Regions from separate parts of the Variovorax sp. PBL-H6 genome, predicted to be linked through region 1. Evidence: predicted binding sites of a transcription regulator. Region 1 holds the regulator's gene; the other holds the start of a gene.
What was found. Region 1 encodes FNR, which switches genes on or off when oxygen is low (the NO sensors DNR and NnrR bind a similar motif). Its sites were predicted from a motif close to TTGATNNNNATCAA; they were not measured.

Region 1 (8,994 bases):
AGCACCCAGGAAATGTGCGTCTCGACGAGCGAGACGGCCTGGCCCGTGTCCGATTCCAGGCGTTCGCGCAAGGCCGTGACCAGCCTGCGATGCACGGCGACGGCAGCCGGATCTGGCGATTTCATCCCGGCAGTGTGCACGGACTTGTGCATTGCGTGGCCCTACTCGCGCCGCGGGCGCAACGGTCCGCCGGCCGAGGCATGTCTCAATGCATCGCCGCAGCTTCCATCGGCGCCGCGATGTGCTGGATGAAGCTCGTCAGCGCCTCCACCTTCGGAATGTGGATGTCGCGCCGCCCCTTCTCCATGAAGCGGATCACGTCGCCGCGCGCCAGTCGCGAAAACGCACGGCTCACGGACTCCAGCGTCATCCCCAGGTAGTTGCCGATCTCGGCACGTGTCATGTGGAGCGTGATCTGATCGGTGCGCAACCCGCGCTGCGCGAGCGCGTCGGCCCAGTAGCGCAGGAAGCCCGCAACGCGCGCGTCCGCGGGCAAGGTGCAAAGCGAGAGAAGCGATTCGTGATCGCGCGTGAGCTCGCGGCTCATGGCCTCGTGCAGCGCGGTCAGCAACGCCGGGGTGCGAAGGGCAGCCTGGAGCAAGGCGTCGTAGCGGATCGCCCAGACCTCGCCGGTGTCCATGGCGATCGCGTCGCAGCCGTAGCGCCCTGCGGCGATGCCGTCCAGGCCCAGCCAGTCGCCCTTGAAGTGGAGCCCGACCACCTGCTCGCGCCCTTCGCCGGAGAGGTTGACCATCTTGAAGAAGCCGGAGTTGATCACGTAGAGGCAGGCGAACGGCTGCCCCACCTGGTAGACCGAGTCGCCCGTTCGCACGATGCGCCTGTGGATGGCGACGTTGCTCTCCAGCAGCTCCAGGGCATTCGCGATGCGCTGGGCGCCGGAGGGGGTGGACTTTGGGGGCGAGATGGCTTGGGTCATTGCATGTTCCTCGGATCGATGACCGAAGCTTAGAAAGGCACTGCAACCGGAGCGCCAATGCGACGGCCGCCTCGGTAACAGTGGGTGAACGCCGTGTGTCAGATCGGTATCAGCGCCTGCCAAGACGACAAACATTGACGGGCATCAAGCCCGGCGCGGCGGCAAGCCCTACCTTTGCCTTTGTGAAGTCCGCCCTCTTTGATCCTCATGTCCAGGCGCCGCTGCGCGAGCCGTTGCTCGCCAAGAGCATTTTCGAGACCTTCGTTGCGGTCGATCGCCTGCGTGCGGGCGCCCGTGCGGGCGCCCTCGGCCACCCGCTGCGCGGCAAGAACCTGGCGCTGCTGCTGGGGCCGGATTCGGGCGCGGAGGTCCCTGTGCTCCGGCGCGCAGCGCAGGACCTGGGCGCCCGCGTGGCAGAGCTTCGATTCACCGCTCCCGCGGACCCCGGAGCGCCCGCGCGCGACGACGTCCGCGTGCTGGCGCGCATGCTGGGCCGCATGTACGACGCCGTCGACTGCGGGCACCTGCCGCCCGCAGCGGCGCGCCAGGTCGAGCAGGACGCGGCCGTGCCGGTCTACCGTGGCCTGGCGCTGGACGATCATCCCGCCCGTGTCGTGGCGGACCTGATGACGCTGCGCGAGCAGCGCTCGCCGCCCGGGGCGTCGATCCTGTTCCTCGGCGACCCCTCCACCGTGCGGGGCCGCCGCTTCGTCGCAGCCGCCCGGGAGGCGGAGTTCGACGTGCGGATCGCCGGCCGCGGACAGTCCACGCGCGACGACGCGACCTTCCTCGTGGATGCCACGCACTCCCCGCACTGGTCGCTGCTGGCATCTGCCTGCCCTGTCGACGAGGCCCGGCGTGCGGAAAATCACCGCAGCGTGATCCAGGCCGTGCTGCTGGATACGATCGTCAAGGGCTGAGCCCTCAGCCGCACCAGAGCTCGATCTGGTGCCTCAGGTCGATGCTCAGCGCCTGCAGGGACATCAGCGCCAGCAGCGTGCCGGCGAGACGGGTTCCCCATGTGCCGCGCAGCAGCCCGGCGCCCCGGCCCAGGTGCTGCCACAGCCATGGCGCCGCCATCAGCGATACGCCGCTGCCCGCGGCGAAGAGCGCCATCACCCATGCGCCTTGCAAGGGGCCATTGGCCAGGCTTGCGAGCATCAGTGCCGAGTAGAGCAGTCCGCAGGGCATGGAGACCCACAAGGCGCCGATGGCGAGCAGGCCGGGCGCCGAGCCCGATGCCGGCCGCAGACGCATCGCGAGCGAGCGCCCGATGCGGCTCGCCCACAGCGGCTGGCGACCCAGCGCGGCCAACAGCAACCCCCAGGCCAGGACGAACACATGCAGCAGCACCCAGAGCGGGCGCAGCGCCGCCACCTGCTCGCTCGCCAGGGCCAGGCCCTGCGCCGCGACCGCGGCAAGCGCGCCGGCCGCCGCATAGCCGGCGATTCGACCCGCATGGAACAGCCATGGCGCGGACGCCCCTCGCACGCCTGCACGCGGCAGCGTCGCGACGCCCCCGCCTTCAGGCGCGCGGACGATCCGGATCACGCCGGCGCAGGCCGCACCGCACATGGCCACGCAATGCGGACCTCCAGCCAATCCCATCAGGAGTGCGGTGCCTGCAAGTGCCGTCTGCATGTTCAGGCCGGCCCGCGCCGCGGCAGCGCCGGCGACGAGGCGGTACAAGGATCGAGGGCAAGAGATGAATTCATCGCGACGGCCAGGGCGGGCAATGGATCACTATGCCGGCAGGCCGGCCTGCGGCCCTTGATGTGCATCAACCCGGCACCACCCGCCGCAGCCCAGAATCGGCGAAAACTTCATCGCCCTTCATGAAAGCCCAGAACATCAAGGTCTCCTGCTCGAGCTGCACCCTGCGCGAGCTCTGCATGCCGGCCGGGCTGGAGCCGGATGAGCTGAAGCGCATCGACGAGCTCGTTTCCACGCGACGCAAGGTGAGGCGTCGCGAGACCTTGTTTCGCAACGGCGAACGCTTCACTTCGCTCTACGCGATTCGCTCCGGCTTCTTCAAGACCCGCGTGGCCAGCGAGGACGGGCGCGACCAGGTCACCGGCTTCCAGATGGCGGGCGAGATCATCGGACTCGACGGCATCGTCAACGAACAGCACACCTGCGACGCCGTCGCGATCGAGGACGCCGAGGTCTGCGTGCTGCCCTTTCACCGCCTCGAGGCGCTGTCGCGCGATGTCAAGGCGCTGCAGCGCCACGTGCACCAGATCATGAGCCGTGAAATCGTGCGCGAGCACGGCGTGATGCTGCTCCTGGGCAGCATGCGGGCCGAGGAGCGGCTTGCGGCCTTCCTGCTGAACCTGGTGCAGCGGCTGCACGCGCGCGGCTTCTCGCAGTCGGAGTTCATCCTTCGCATGACCCGCGAGGAGATCGGCAGCTACCTGGGCCTCACGCTCGAAACGGTGAGCCGCACGCTTTCGAAGTTCATGACCGACGGCATCGTCGAGATCGACCAGCGCAAGGTGCGCATCGTCGATCCGGAAGCGCTGCGGCGCATCGTCAACCCTCCTGGCTGTTGATCTCCTTCGCCCCTCTCGTCAGCAGCAGCGTCAGTGCACTTGCGCCGGCCGCCAGCATCCAGAAGACGAAGAAGCCGCCTGTGTAAACCGCCTGGCGAGACAGGCCGATGGCTTCGCCGCGCCAGTGAAGATCGATCGGGTCGACCAGCGCGAAGACCAGCAGCTCGGTGGCGCAGGCCAGCAGGAAGGCGGGCCAGAGAATCGACATCCAGTTCTGCATCTTCATGATGTTCAGCGCCGGGGCGCGGGCACGTCGGAGTCCGGCGTCGCCGCGTGATTGCGTCCGGCCAGCGCCGGCAGCAGCTTCTTGTCGGCAGGGGCCCTGTCGATCTCGATGCCGCGGCGGGAATAGTCCGGCTCGATCACCGGATCGGGTGTTCGCACGGCGAGCCAGAGTGTGAGGAAGCTCGCGGCGACGACGATGGCTGGCCCCGCCATCACCATCCAGAGCAGCGGAAAGCGCCACCAGGCTGCGGCTGCCTCGGGAGTTGGCGAAATCGTCGTGTGGTCGTTCATCGAGCTCTCCTGGAGATTCGGATTCTGGTCGTGCGGAACATTCAACGGGGCACCAGGAAGACGGCCTTCTCCGACACCTGCGCGCTGCCGTCCATCGAGCGCACGTCGAAGTGCACCGGGTGGGAGCCGGCCGCCGCGCTGCCATACGGCAGCTGCAGCCGCACCGCGACCCAGCGCGACTGCGCGGGTCCCACTTCGACCGGATCGGCCGGCGACACGCCCAGCCCCTCCAGGCCGTGCGCCTCGACCCGATAGCGCTGCGGCCGCTCGGTCGCGTTCATGATTTGCAGCCGGTAGACGTTCTCGAGCTGCCCGCCCTCCACGATGCGTGCGAGCGAGGCGCGGTCGCGCACCACGTCGACCTTCAGCGGCGTGCGCACGACCAGGCTCGCGAGCAGCCCGACGGTCAATGCCATCAGCACCGAGGCGTAGATCAGCACCCGTGGGCGCAGGACCCGGCGCAGCACCTGGGCGCGCGTCCACCGGCCGGCCATCCCGTTCTGCGTCGCATACCGGATCAGGCCACGCGGGCTCGCCATCTTGTCCATGACGGTGTCGCAGGCGTCCACGCACAGGCCGCAGCCGATGCACTCGTACTGCAACCCCTGGCGGATGTCGATGCCGGTCGGGCAGACCTGCACGCACAGCGTGCAGTCGATGCAGTCGCCGACGCCGAGGGATCGCGCGTCGCTGCCCTTCGCCCGCAAACCGCGGGGCTCGCCGCGCGCGGCGTCGTAGCTCACGATCAGCGTGTCGCGATCGAACATGGCGCTCTGGAAGCGCGCATAGGGGCACATGTACATGCAGACCTGCTCGCGCATGAAGCCGGCATTCCCGTAGGTCGCAAAGCCGTAGAAGAAGACCCAGAAGACCTCCCACGAGCCCATGCGGGTCTGCAGGAACTCGAGGCCCAGTTCGCGGATCGGCGTGAAATAGCCGACGAAGGTGAAGCCGGTCCACAGCGCGATGCCGAGCCAGATGATGTGCTTGAACCACTTCTTGACCAGCTTCTCCAGCGAGAACTCGCCCTCGTCCAGCCGCATGCGCGCAACGCGATTGCCCTCGATCTTGTGCTCGACCCACATGAAGATCTCGGTGTAGACCGTCTGGGGACACGCATAGCCGCACCAGAGCCGCCCCGCCACCGCGGTAAAGAGGAACAGCGAGAGTGCCGAGATCACCAGCAGCCCGGTGAGGTAGATCAGGTCCTGTGGGTACAGCACCAGGCCGAGGATGTAGAAGCGCCGGGCCCCGAGGTCGAACAGCACGGCCTGGCGCTGGCCCCACTCGAGCCACGGCAGGCCGTAGAAGACGAGCTGCGTCAGGAACACCACCGCCCAGCGCCATCGCGCGAAGATGCCGCGAACCGTGCGAGGGTAGATCTTCTGGTGTGCGGCAAAAAGCCCGCCGCCCTCCTGCGTCGCGGCGATCGGGATCACCTTGCGCGCGGGCCGGACGGGTACTGGAGCGGTTTCCTGCATGGCGCGCCTACGGAGCCACCACGGCCTTGTTCGACAGGCCCCAGACGTAGGAGGCCAGCACATGGATCTGCGCCTCGGTCAGCCGGCCCTGCTGCGCCGGCATCTGGTTGGTCCTGCCGGTGTTGATGATCGAGATGATCGCCTCCTGCCCGTAGCCGTGCAGCCAGACCCGGTCGGACAGGTTGGGCGCGCCCAGCGCCGGATTGCCGGTTCCCCCGACCCCGTGGCAGGCCGCGCAGGCGCTGAACTTGGGCTTGCCCAGGCCGGCACGCACCGAGTCGTGCGGGCTGCCCGACAGGCTCAGCACGTAGTTGGCAACGTTCTTGACGTCCTCGGGCGTGCCCACCACGGCCGCCATCGGCGGCATGACGCCGGTTCGCCCGTGGGTGATCGATTCCTTGATCTTCTCGGGCGTGCCCCCGTGCAGCCAGTCGCCGTCGGTCAGGTTCGGAAACCCTTTGCTGCCGCGCGCATCCGAGCCGTGGCACTGTGCGCAGTTGTTGAGGAAGAGGCGCTCGCCGATCGCCATTGCCGCCGGCGCGCCGGACACGCGCTCGGCGGGCATCGCCATATAGGCGGCATAGACCGGCTCGAGCTCGCGGGCGGCGCGGGCCTGGTCCTTCGTGTACTCGCTCTCGGTGCTCCACGCGAGCTCGCCCTTGTAGCTCCCGAGCCCCGGGTAGGCCACCAGGTAGGCCAGGCCGAAGACGATGGTGATGACGAAAAGGCCCACCCACCAGCGCGGCATGGGATTGTTGGCCTCGCGCAGGTCCTCGTCCCACACATGCCCCGTGGTGCTGCCCTCCCCCTTCGTGGTCGGGGCGCGGGCCACCAGCCACAGGAGCACTCCGCACAGCACGATGCTGACCAGCGTGCCGACGGCCACGTAGTTCGACCAGAAGTCGTTGAAAAAGTCGCTCATGGAGGTCTCTCAGTCCTGTTCGAGGAGGAGCCGGCCCGCTTCTTCGAAGGCCTTCGCGCGACGGCGCGAAAAAGTCCACACGAGAATGCCGACGAAGGCGGCGAAGGAGGCCAGCGTGGCCACGATCCGCAAGGTGGTGATGTCCATCTGCATGCTCCCTACTTGAGCGCGAGGCCCAGCGACTGGAGATAGGCGACCAGCGCGTCCATCTCGCTCCTGCCCTTGACCTCGGCCGGCGCCGCGGCGATCTGAGCGTCGGTGAAAGGCACGCCGACGCGTCGCAGTGCGCGCATATGCGTCTCGGCCTCGGCGCCATCGAGCGGCGCCTTCTCGAGCCAGGCGTAGGCCGGCATGTTCGATTCGGGCACCAGGTCGCGCGGATTGGTCAGGTGGATGCGATGCCACTCGTCGCTGTACTTGCCGCCCACGCGCTGGAGGTCGGGGCCGGTGCGCTTGCTGCCCCACTGGAACGGGTGGTCGTACACGAACTCGCCCGCCACCGAGTAGTGGCCATAGCGCAGCGTTTCCGCGCGGAACGGCCGGATCATCTGCGAGTGACAGTTGTAGCAGCCCTCGCGCACGTAGATGTCGCGGCCCAGCACCTGCAGCGGCGTCGGCGGCTGCATGCCCGCCACCGCCTGCGTGGTCGATTTCTGGAAGAACAGCGGCACGATCTCGACCAGGCCGCCGATGGCGACGACCAGCAGGATCAGCACGACCATCAGGAAGTTGTTGGTCTCGATCTTCTCGTGCGAGAAGCCGGACTGGGAATTGCTCGAGCTCATGGGTTTCCTCAGGCGTGTGCAGCGATGGCGGGCAACGGAATGGCGGAGCGTGCCGAGCGGCCGGAGAGCACGGTCATCCAGACGTTCCATGCCATGACCAGCATGCCGCCCAGGTAGAGCACGCCGCCGAGCATGCGCACCACGTAGTACGGGTACGTGGCCTTGACGCCCTCGACGAAGGTGTAGGTGAGCGTGCCGTCGGCATTGACGGAGCGCCACATCAGGCCCTGCATCACGCCGGCGATCCACATGGCCGCGATGTAGAGCACGATGCCGACGGTGGACATCCAGAAGTGCAGCTCGATGGCCTTGACGCTGTGCATCTCGGTGCGGCTGTACATGCGCGGGATCAGGTAGTAGAGCGAACCCATCGAGATCAGCCCGACCCAGCCGAGCGCGCCGGCATGCACGTGGCCCACGGTCCAGTCGGTGTAGTGCGAGAGCGCGTTGACCGTCTTGACCGACATCATCGGTCCCTCGAAAGTCGCCATGCCGTAGAACGAGAGCGCCACGATCAGGAAGCGAAGGATCGGGTCGGTGCGCAGCTTGTGCCAGGCGCCCGACAGCGTCATCACGCCGTTGATCATCCCGCCCCAGCTCGGGGCCAGCAGGATCAGCGAGAACACCATGCCGATCGACTGCGTCCAGTCCGGCAGCGCGGTGTAGTGCAGGTGGTGCGGGCCGGCCCACATGTAGGTGAAGATCAGCGCCCAGAAGTGCACGATCGAGAGCCGGTACGAATACACCGGCCGGCCGGCCTGCTTGGGGATGTAGTAGTACATCATCCCCAGGAAGCCCGCCGTGAGGAAGAAGCCGACGGCGTTGTGGCCGTACCACCACTGCACCATCGCGTCCTGCACGCCGGCATAGGCCGAGTAGCTCTTCATCCAGCCGGCCGGTATCGCCGCGCTGTTCACGATATGCAGCAGCGCCACCGCGAGGATGAAGGCGCCGTAGAACCAGTTGGCCACGTAGATGTGGCGGACCTTGCGCGTGCCGATGGTGCCGAAGAACACGACGGCATAGGCCACCCACACCAGCGCGATCAGGATGTCGATCGGCCATTCGAGCTCGGCGTACTCCTTGCCGCTGGTGTAGCCCATGGGCAGGCTGATGGCGGCGGCGACGATCACCGCCTGCCACCCCCAGAAGACGAAGGACGCCAGCCCCGGCGCGAACAGGCGGACCTGGCACGTGCGCTGCACCACGTGGAAACTCGTCGCCATCAGCGCGCAGCCGCCGAAGGCGAAGATCACCGCGTTGGTGTGCAGTGGCCGCAGGCGGCCGTAGCTGAGCCAGGGAATGCCGAAGTTGAGCTCCGGCCATGCCAGCTGCGACGCGATGATCACGCCGACCAGCATGCCGACGACGCCCCAGACCACCGACATGAGGGCAAACTGCCGCACGACGGTGTCGCTGTAGACGGCTGTGGAGGGATTCGATGGTTGCATCTTGGTGGCCTTGTCGTGGAGCAGCCAGTGTCCCGGCGCCGCAGGGCGGCCGGCTTGATGCAGATCAATCGTTGCGCAGAATGCGCTCGCCTTCGGTTTCGATGTCGTCGAATTGGCCACGCTCGATCGCCCACCAGAGACCGCCCAGGATCACCAGCACGAGCACGACCGAGAACGGGACGAGCAGGAAGAGGATGTCCATCAGCCTGCGCTCCCCGCCGGCCTGGCCAGGCGCGCCGCGTTGAGCACCACCACCAGCGAGCTCGCCGCCATGCCGAGCCCGGCGAGCCAGGCCGGCAGCCAGCCCGCCAGCGCCATCGGCACGCACAGCGCGTTGTAGCCGGCCGCCC
Region 2 (8,994 bases), 670 kb from region 1:
TGCATCCCCGTCGCCAGGGCCCAGGCCTGGACGCCCAGGCACAACGCGCCGATCAGGAGTCCGACCCACAGCGCGTGCTGCCAGAGGCCACCGGCGAACAGGCTCTCTCCGGGCGGGCGCGGCGGCCGCTGCATGACGCCGCGTTCAGCCGGTTCGGCAGCGAGTGCCAGTCCGGGCAGGCCGTCGGTGACCAGGTTCACCCACAGGATATGCAGAGGCAGCAGCGGGATCGGCATCCCCACGAGCGGCGCAAGCACCAGGGTCCAGGTCTCCGCCGAATTGCCGGTGATGGCGTAGCGGACGAACTTGCGGATGTTGTCGAAGATGCGCCGGCCCTCGCGCACGGCAGCCACGATGCTGGCAAAGTTGTCGTCCAGCAGAACCAGGCTCGCCGCTTCGCGTGCAACATCGGTCCCGCCGCGGCCCATGGCGACTCCGATGTCGGCCTGCTTGAGCGCCGGCGCGTCGTTGACGCCGTCCCCCGTCATCGCGACGAACCGGCCCCGGGACTGCAGCGCGCGCACGATGCGGATCTTCTGGGCCGGGTCGACTCGCGCGTACACGCGCACGTCGTCAGCCAACCGTTGCAGCGCCAAGTCGTCCAGCGCAGCGAGTTGCGACCCCGTCAGGACCATCGAGCCGGTCTCGGCGATGCCGACTTCCCGCGCGATGGCAAGCGCGGTCGCCGGATGGTCGCCGGTGATCATCACGGGCGTGATGCCCGCCGAGCGGCAATCGGCGACGGCGGCCTTCGCCTCGGGTCGCGGCGGGTACTGCCAGGCCCACGAGGCCCAGCAGGACCAGATCGGTCTCGACCAGCTCCGAGGACTGCCCGCTTGGATCCTGCGTGCACACGCGACGAGCCAGTGCGAGAACGCGCAGGCCCTGCTCAGCCATCGCCCCCGCCGCGGCGAGTGCCTGAGCAACGTCGAGCGGGTCTTCCTGCTGCCCCGCAGCAACGCGTGTGCAACGCGGCACCAACGTCTCAGGCGCTCCCTTGACGACGACGAGCCAGCCCTGGCCATCCCGATGCAAGGTGCTCATCCGCTTGCGTCCGGCGTCGAACGGCCATTCGTGCAGACGAGGCTGGGCACGGCGCACCGCTTGGGCGTCGGTCCCGCCGGCCTGGGCCGCTTCGACCAGTGCAGTCTCGGTCGGGTCGCCGACCCACGCGCCGCCGGCGTCCGGAGCGGCGTCATTGCACAGCACGGCCGCGTTCCACAGCGCCTGCGGCGTCCCGCCGCCGGGAAACTCGACAACCTGCACCTGCATGCGGTTCTGCGTCAGCGTACCGGTCTTGTCCGAGCAGATGACGCTGACCGATCCCAGCGTCTCCACGGAGGGCAGACGCCGCACCAGGGCGTTCACCTTCACCATCCGGCGGGCACCCAGGGCAAGCAGCACGGTCACGATGGCCGGCAGCGCCTCCGGAATCGCCGCCACCGCAAGGCTGATCGCCGTGAGCGCCATCAGGAGCAACGGCTCGCCATTGAGCACGCCGATGCCGAAAAGCAGCCCGCAAATGCACAGGACAATGAGGGACAGTCGCATGCCGAAATCAGCCAGGCGCAGTTGCAGGGGGGTTCTTCGCGCGCCGGTGTCGCGCAACAAGCCGGCGATGCGTCCCAGTTCGGTCCTCGGTCCGGTGGCGACCACCAGGCCTTCCCCGCGCCCATGGCTGACCAGCGTTCCCTTGAAGGCCATGTTGAGCCGGTCGCCAGTTGGATGCTGGCCCTCCGGAAGGCGGGCGTTGTGCTTCTCCACGCTGACGGATTCCCCGGTCAGCATGGACTCGTCCACGCGCAATTGCGCCGTCCGATGAAGCCGCAGGTCGGCAGGTACCAGATTGCCCGCCTCCAGAAGCACCACGTCACCCGGCACCAGGTCGGCCGTGTCGATCGCCTGGGCACAACCATTGCGCCGCACGGTCGCATGAGCCGCGGCCAGCCGCTTCAATGCGTCCAGCGCCCGTTCCGCGCGCCACTCCTGCGTGAGGCCGACCGCTGCGTTGAGCAGAACGATGACCGCGATGGCGATGGTGTCCGCGAAATCTCCGATGAAGCCGGACAGCAGCGCTGCCGCAATCAGCACCAAGACCATGAAGTCGCGCAGCTGTTCTAGCAGCCGCCTGGCCCAGCTGCGCGGGACAGCCTCGGGCAACCGGTTCTCCCCGTAGCGGCCTTGTCGCTGCATCACCTGTTCCGAGGTCAGGCCGAACTGCGGATCGACCTCCAGACTGGCGGCAAGTGCCTCCGCAGAATGCAGGTGCGCGTCATCGGTCAACAGGCCACGATCGGACCCCGTGACGATCGCGACGGGATCATGGCTCACGCTTCGGCAACGGCAGGCGATGCCGCCGCGAAGCCGCCTTCCTCATCTTCCGGCTGGCCTCTCACCAGCAGCACGGGAACCGGAGACATGCGCAGCACCTGCTCGGCATCGCTGCCCAGCAGCGCTCGCGCAACGCCATGACGCCCGTGCGTGCCGATCACGATGAGCTCGGCCTTCCATGCCTTCGCCTGCTCGACGACCACCTCCGAGACACGGCCGGCGAGCGAGGTGAAGAGGGCGCTCTCCGCCTCGATCCCGGCTAGGCGCGCGCGCTCCCTCCCCTGTTCGAGGACTTGCCTGCCCGCTATCGCCATCAGTGGAACCACGTCACCGCTGTACGTGGCGAAAGTCTCGAAGCCGGTCACATACTTCAGCTCGTCCACCACGTGAACAAGCCGCAGCGTCGCGCGTGTCAGCTTGGCTAGATGCAGCGCCTCGTCCAGGCCTCGCAACGAGGTCGTGCTGCCGTCGATCGGGACAAGGATGCGCTGGTACATGGCGGGCTCCGGCTGCAGAAGAATTGGCCGCCAGTTTCGCCGTGCGGGCTCGCGCCGGGCTTGATGCACATCAATCCGAAGGCGCGTGCCGCTGCCTGCTGCCTGCTGACTGCTGCCGCGCAATCTGAACGATGTCCTTGGTTCATTGATCCAGCGCAACCGTTCTTTCTCTGCCCTGGCGGAGCATCGGCTCACCAACATTCGAAATTCCAAGATGGATGACAACGTAGACGCCAGGGTGGACCGCACGCTGCATGCCCAGCTTGCCGAGCTGACCAAGGGCATTTCCCCCGCGGCGCTGATGCAGGCCTGGTCGGACTGGGCCATTCACGTGGCGGCGCAGCCCGCGCGCAGCGCGCAGCTGCTGATGGTCCGCCCGCTGATGCAAGCAACGGAAGCCGCGCTACAGGGCTTTGGCTCATTGCCTTCCCATCGTCCTGAGACGCCCGATCCGAACGAGGACGATCCTCGCCTCGCCAATCCACTCTGGGATGCATGGCCCTACAGCGTCTACAGGCAGGCGTTCCGTGCCGGCAGCCAGTGGCTGCGCGAGCTGACCGAAGGTGTGCCGGGCGTCGAGCGCCATCACGAGCAGGTCGTGTCCTTTTCCGCGCGACAGCTGCACGCCATGTGCTCGCCCGCGAACTCGCCCGTCACGAACCCGCTGGTGTTGCAGAAGACACTCGCCTCCGGCGGCATGAACCTGCTGCAAGGCGGGCGCAACTGGATGGAAGACCTTCAGCGCAGCCGTGACCACCTGCCGCCCAAGGGCGCAGAGGCCTTCGTGCCCGGACGCGAGGTGGCGCTCACGCCCGGCAAGGTGGTCTTGCGCAATCGGCTGATCGAGCTGATCCAGTACGCGCCTGCGACCGCCACCGTTCACCCTGAGCCGGTGCTCATGGTGAGCGCCTGGATCATGAAGTACTACATCCTCGACCTGTCGCGGCGCAATTCGCTCATTCGCTATCTCGTCGACCAAGGCCACACGGTATTCGTCATCTCGTGGAAGAACCCGGACGCGCAAGACCGAGACCTTGGAATGGACGACTACCTCGCGCAGGGGCTGATGGCCAGCATCGACGCCGTCTCAGCCATTACCGGCGATCAGCGCGTGCACGCACTCGGTTATTGCCTGGGCGGGACCCTGCTGGCCATCGGGGCGGCAGCCATGGCGCGCGACCATGACGATCGTCTGGCAACGGTCACCCTCTTGGCTGCGCAGACCGATTTCACCGAGCCGGGCGAGCTCAGCCTCTTCATGGACGAGAGCCAGCTCTGCTTCATCGAAGACATGATGGCCCGACAAGGCTTCCTGAAGGCGGAACAGATGGCGGGCGCTTTCAACATACTTCGTGCTGTCGATCGCATCTGGTCGCCCATGGTGCAGAACTACCTGCTCGGCGAGCGTGCGCCGTTCACCGACCTCATGGCGTGGAACGCCGACGGCACACGCATGCCCTACCGCATGCATGCGAACTATCTACGCAGCCTGTTCCATGACAACGAACTCGCGCGCGGGCGTTATCGCGTGAATGGGCACCCGGTCTCGCTGCGCGACATCGAAGTGCCGATCTTCGCCGTGGGAACCTGGACGGACAATGTCGCGCCCTGGCGGTCGGTTTACAAGCTCAACCTGCTTTGCGACACGGAGATCTGCTTCGTCCTGACGGACGGCGGCCACAACGGCGGCATCCTCAGCGAGCCCGGCCACGCGCATCGCCACTATCGAATCCTGCAGCGCACCGGCGATGCCGCCTACGTGCCGCCCGACACCTACGTGGCGCGCGCCGAGCGGGTCGACGGCTCGTGGTGGCCCGCACTACAGCACTGGCTGGCAGATCATTCCGGGCCCCGTCGCAAGGCGCCGCGCATGGGTCATCCACAGCGCGGCTACCCGCCGATCTGCGATGCACCGGGCACATACGTCCTCGCCCGATGACACCCGGACACCATCGCGATGGTCCGGACGAAGAACGATGGACAGCCAGGCACGCGTTGACGAGAATCGACATCCTCGGCGCTTTGTCACTCTGGTGGAATTCCCGCAAGGAGATCGAGATGGCCAAGGCTCATTTGAACTTCGTCGCGCAGGCGTCACGCCGATTCAAGATGGTGGGCGCAGGAGTCGCATTCGTGTTCTTGACGCTTGCGCTAGCGCCATCCGCAGAAGTCCGCGCTCAGGTCTACACCGTGCTCGATACGGCGGGTACCGCGACATCCCGCACGGCATTCAGCGTCTCTGGTTCCACGGGGCAGTTGATAGGCAGCGCCCAGCTGGTCGGACCGCAGTTCACGCTGACGCAACGATCGGTACTGACCAAGATCGAGGCCTTGGTGAACAACTGCGCCGTCATGATCGCGGGCGTTCCCCAATGTCCGAACACGCTGCCGTTCGTGGTGCAGATTCGTCGCTCAATCAATGGCGCGCCTGATCCTCGCCTGCTGATCGCCGCCGTCCCTCTGACGCATGACAACGACCCACTGACTGTGTCCATGGAAAGCGCCGCGTTGGACGAAGTCCCGCTGGAGCCGGGAACCTACTTTGCGCTCTTCGCCCCCCAGCAGGAGTCGGATGCCGGCTTTCTGCTGTCCAACGCGAATGGGGGCGCTTATCAGGCCGGCATGACGACTATCGGCATTGTCACTTTCAGTGGGAGTTTTGCCGATACAGGTTTCGTGGCCGTGCGGATTGCGGCCAAAGTCGTTCCTCTCCATAAGCACGCAAGTCGCGATCACGAAGATCGCTGACGAGGGCGCGGCTCCGGTCGGCCCCAAGGGCGGCAGGCATCGCGCGCCGACAAGTCCATCTGGTTGGGCAGCGCCGAGCCATAGGCGCGCTCGTGCCTTGGAGGCGCTCGCCTGCGCTGACCCGCCTTCGTTCCCTTGATCCAGCGCAAGGCCCCGGGATGGTTGCGTACCTAAAGTCATGTTGACAGCCGCCGCAGCACTGGATCATCAGCGCCGAGGCTGACTCCCACCGACTTGCGAAAGGACCCACATGAAATCCGATGCTCAACTCAGAAGCGACATCGTCGCCGAACTGACCTGGGGCCCGGCCATCACACGCGGCGTTGCGCACGTGATCGACAACCTCGTCGTCGAGCCTTGAGCATGCGCATCGCACTGGTCACCGGCGGCACTGCTGGAATCGGAGCGGCCGTTGCCGAAGCCCTGCAGGGCGCAGGCTACCGCGTTGCCGCCAACTACGGCACCAACACGGAGGCTGCGCACGCATTCTCCAAACGCACGGGCATTCCTGTTTTCGCTTGGAACGTCGCCGATTTCGATGCATGCCGGGATGGTGTCTCCCGCGTGCAGGCGGAGCTCGGACCGGTCGAGGTCCTTGTCAACAATGCGGGGATCACGCGCGACTCCATGCTGCACAAGATGACCCTGGAGCAATGGCGCGAGGTGCTCGACGTGAACCTGGGTGGGTGCTTCAACATGTGCCGCGCCGTGATCGAGGGAATGCGCGAGCGGCGCTTCGGGCGCATCGTCAATGTGGGCTCGGTGAACGGGCTTTCGGGCCAGGCCGGCCAGTGCAACTACGCGGCGAGCAAGGCCGGGCTCATCGGATTCACCAAGTCGCTTGCGCTCGAAGGTGCCACGCGCAGCATCACTGCCAACGTGGTGGCGCCCGGTTATACCGACACCGGCATGGTCGCTGCCGTTGCGCCCGAGGTCCTGGCGCAGATCCTCAAGGCCGTGCCCCTGGGCCGACTGGCCACACCCGACGAGGTGGCCCGCGCGGTCGTCTTCCTGGCGTCCGACGAGGCTGCCTTCATCACCGGCATCACCTTGTCGATCAACGGCGGCAAGTACATGTCCTGAGATGCCGCCAACCTGCCTGCCCTCTTACTTTTGTCTTCGGAGTTCCCGTGCAAACAATGAAAGCAGCCGTTGTCCGCGCTTTTGGACAACCCCTCGAGATTGAAGAAGTGGTCATCCCCGAGGTGCCGCCGGGCCAGGTGCTGGTCAAGGTTGCGGCATCAGGCGTCTGCCACACCGATCTGCATGCCGCTGACGGCGACTGGCCGGTCAAGCCGACCCTGCCCTTCATCCCTGGCCATGAGGGCGTCGGCCACGTGGCGGCCGTCGGGTCCGGCGTGAAGGATCTGAAGGAGGGTGACCGCGTGGGCGTGCCGTGGCTGCACACCGCCTGCGGCCACTGCGAGCACTGCATCACCGGCTGGGAAACGCTGTGCGACCACCAGCAGATGACCGGCTACACCGTCAACGGCGGCTACGCGGAGTACGTCCTTGCCGATCCCGGATACGTGGGCCATCTTCCGGCGAATGTCGGCTTCACGGAGATCGCGCCGATCCTGTGCGCCGGAGTCACCGTCTACAAGGGCCTGAAGGTGCTCGACTGCAAGCCGGGTGACTGGGTGGCGATCTCGGGCGTCGGCGGACTGGGCCACCTGGCGGTGCAGTACGCAAAGGCCATGGGCTTCCACGTCGTCGCGGTCGACATCGACGAAGAAAAACTGCAGCTTGCCAAGGAGGTCGGCGCCGACATGCTTGTCGATGCCTCGAAGCAGGACCCGGCACAAGCGGTGCAGAAGGCCCTGCGCGGTGCGCACGGCGTGCTGGTGACGGCGGTGTCCCGCACGGCCTTTGCCCAGGCGGTGGGCATGCTCCACAAGCGGGGCACCATGTCGATGGTCGGACTGCCGCCGGGTGACTTCGCGCTGCCGATCTTCGACATGGTGCTCAATGCCAAGACCGTTCGAGGGTCGATCGTCGGAACCCGCAAGGACCTTCAGGAAGCGCTGGAGTTCGCGGCCGAAGGCAAGGTGCGAACCGTATGCAGCGAAGACCGCCTCGACAACATCAACCAGGTCTTGGACAGGATGCGCCACGGCCAGATCGAAGGCAGGGTCGTCATGCGCCTGACCGACGAGGCGTAGCGGCCGGCAGCACACAAGGAACATAAATGAACCATCTGAGCGTTACCGATTGCGATGCATTCGCCGAAAGGCTCGAACTCATGAAGCGCAGCGTGCTGGAGGAACTGTACCGCGCCATTGTCATGGACGAGAGTGCGCGCGAGTCTTGGGATCACGAGGTGCGAAGCCACGCTGACGAAGCCGAAGCTCTCCGGCTCGAAGACCTGCGCGGCGTCGAGGTGGAGATCGACCGCGCCCGGCTCGAGGATATTCGCCAGGCCCAGCGGCGCATGGCCGAAGGCCGCTACGGCGTCTGCTCCGATTGCGCCGAGAACATCCCGCGCGAAAGGCTGCTGGCGCAGCCCGCGGCCATCCGCTGCGCCGCTTGCCAAGCCGCTCTCGAGGCTCCGCATCGCCGGTAAAAGATCAATAAGCCGTGGAGCGGCGCGCTGCCGCCGAAGCGGCAGACCCAGCGATCCAAAAGATCCTGGCCGATATCGGCCATCGACCTCTGCCACGCCAGCTCAACAATTAACGACTCGCCTCTTCTTCGAGGGACTAACATGTCCAGGTGACCGCCCCCACCCACCTCGCCGTCCTTGATGATGAAGTCGAGATCACCACCTTGCTCTCGGGCTATCTGCACGGGCAAGGATTCCGTGTCAGTCAGCTGCACGCCGGCCCGGCGCTCCTGGAACTCATGGCGAGCGACCCCCCGGCGCTGGTGCTGCTGGACCTGGGCCTGCCCGGCGAAGACGGCTTCGCCATCGCCCGCCAGCTGCGCGAGCACTGGCGCTGCGGCCTGGTGATTGTCACCGGCCGCGGGGATGCGGTCGACAAGGTGGTCGGCCTTGAGGTCGGTGCCGACGACTACGTGACAAAGCCCTTCGATTTGCGCGAACTGGTGGCGCGCATCAAGGCCGTGCTGCGCCGGATGGTCCCTTCGGAGCCTGGGCAGGCCACCAGGCCGGGCGCCGAAGAGGCGAACCTGCTGCACTTTGCCCGCTGGGAACTTGACACGTCCGCGCGCCGCCTTCTGGACCCGAACCGCAGGGAGGTGGCGCTCACCACGGGCGAGTTCGACCTGCTCAGCACGCTGGCCACTCACCCGGGCCGGGTGCTGTCGCGCGACTTCCTTCTCGACGCCACTCGAGGCCGCGACGGCGGGCCCTTCGACCGCACCATCGATGTCCAGATCGGGCGCTTGCGCCGCAAGCTGGAGGACGACTCCAACAATCCGCAGATCATCAAGTCGGTCCGGGGTGCAGGCTACATCC

Region 2: a site for FNR is predicted at 2,889-2,902, ahead of G3W89_RS17500 (universal stress protein). Genes of this name have one in related genera too.

Annotation. Positions count from the first base shown of each region.
Region 1 covers NZ_LR594659.1:3,041,586-3,050,579, reverse strand. Annotated here, with positions in the region: gene G3W89_RS14305 (bifunctional aminoglycoside phosphotransferase/ATP-binding protein) at 1-125, opposite strand, end outside; gene G3W89_RS14300 (Crp/Fnr family transcriptional regulator) at 206-937, opposite strand; gene G3W89_RS14295 (hypothetical protein) at 1,072-1,857, shown strand; gene G3W89_RS14290 (sulfite exporter TauE/SafE family protein) at 1,862-2,626, opposite strand; gene fnr (fumarate/nitrate reduction transcriptional regulator Fnr) at 2,773-3,489, shown strand; gene G3W89_RS14280 (hypothetical protein) at 3,470-3,715, opposite strand; gene G3W89_RS14275 (FixH family protein) at 3,721-4,005, opposite strand; gene ccoG (cytochrome c oxidase accessory protein CcoG) at 4,047-5,486, opposite strand; gene ccoP (cytochrome-c oxidase, cbb3-type subunit III) at 5,494-6,408, opposite strand; gene G3W89_RS14260 (cbb3-type cytochrome oxidase subunit 3) at 6,418-6,555, opposite strand; gene ccoO (cytochrome-c oxidase, cbb3-type subunit II) at 6,567-7,193, opposite strand; gene ccoN (cytochrome-c oxidase, cbb3-type subunit I) at 7,202-8,644, opposite strand; gene ccoS (cbb3-type cytochrome oxidase assembly protein CcoS) at 8,709-8,846, opposite strand; gene G3W89_RS14240 (heavy metal translocating P-type ATPase) at 8,846-8,994, opposite strand, start outside.
Region 2 covers NZ_LR594659.1:3,706,930-3,715,923, forward strand. Annotated here, with positions in the region: gene G3W89_RS33320 (cation-translocating P-type ATPase) at 1-1,025, opposite strand, end outside; partial or broken gene G3W89_RS33325 (cation-translocating P-type ATPase) at 1,018-2,331, opposite strand; gene G3W89_RS17500 (universal stress protein) at 2,328-2,828, opposite strand; gene G3W89_RS17505 (PHA/PHB synthase family protein) at 3,043-4,767, shown strand; gene G3W89_RS17510 (hypothetical protein) at 4,824-5,576, shown strand; gene phbB (acetoacetyl-CoA reductase) at 5,940-6,659, shown strand; gene adhP (alcohol dehydrogenase AdhP) at 6,716-7,738, shown strand; gene G3W89_RS17525 (TraR/DksA C4-type zinc finger protein) at 7,765-8,139, shown strand; gene G3W89_RS17530 (winged helix-turn-helix domain-containing protein) at 8,289-8,994, shown strand, end outside.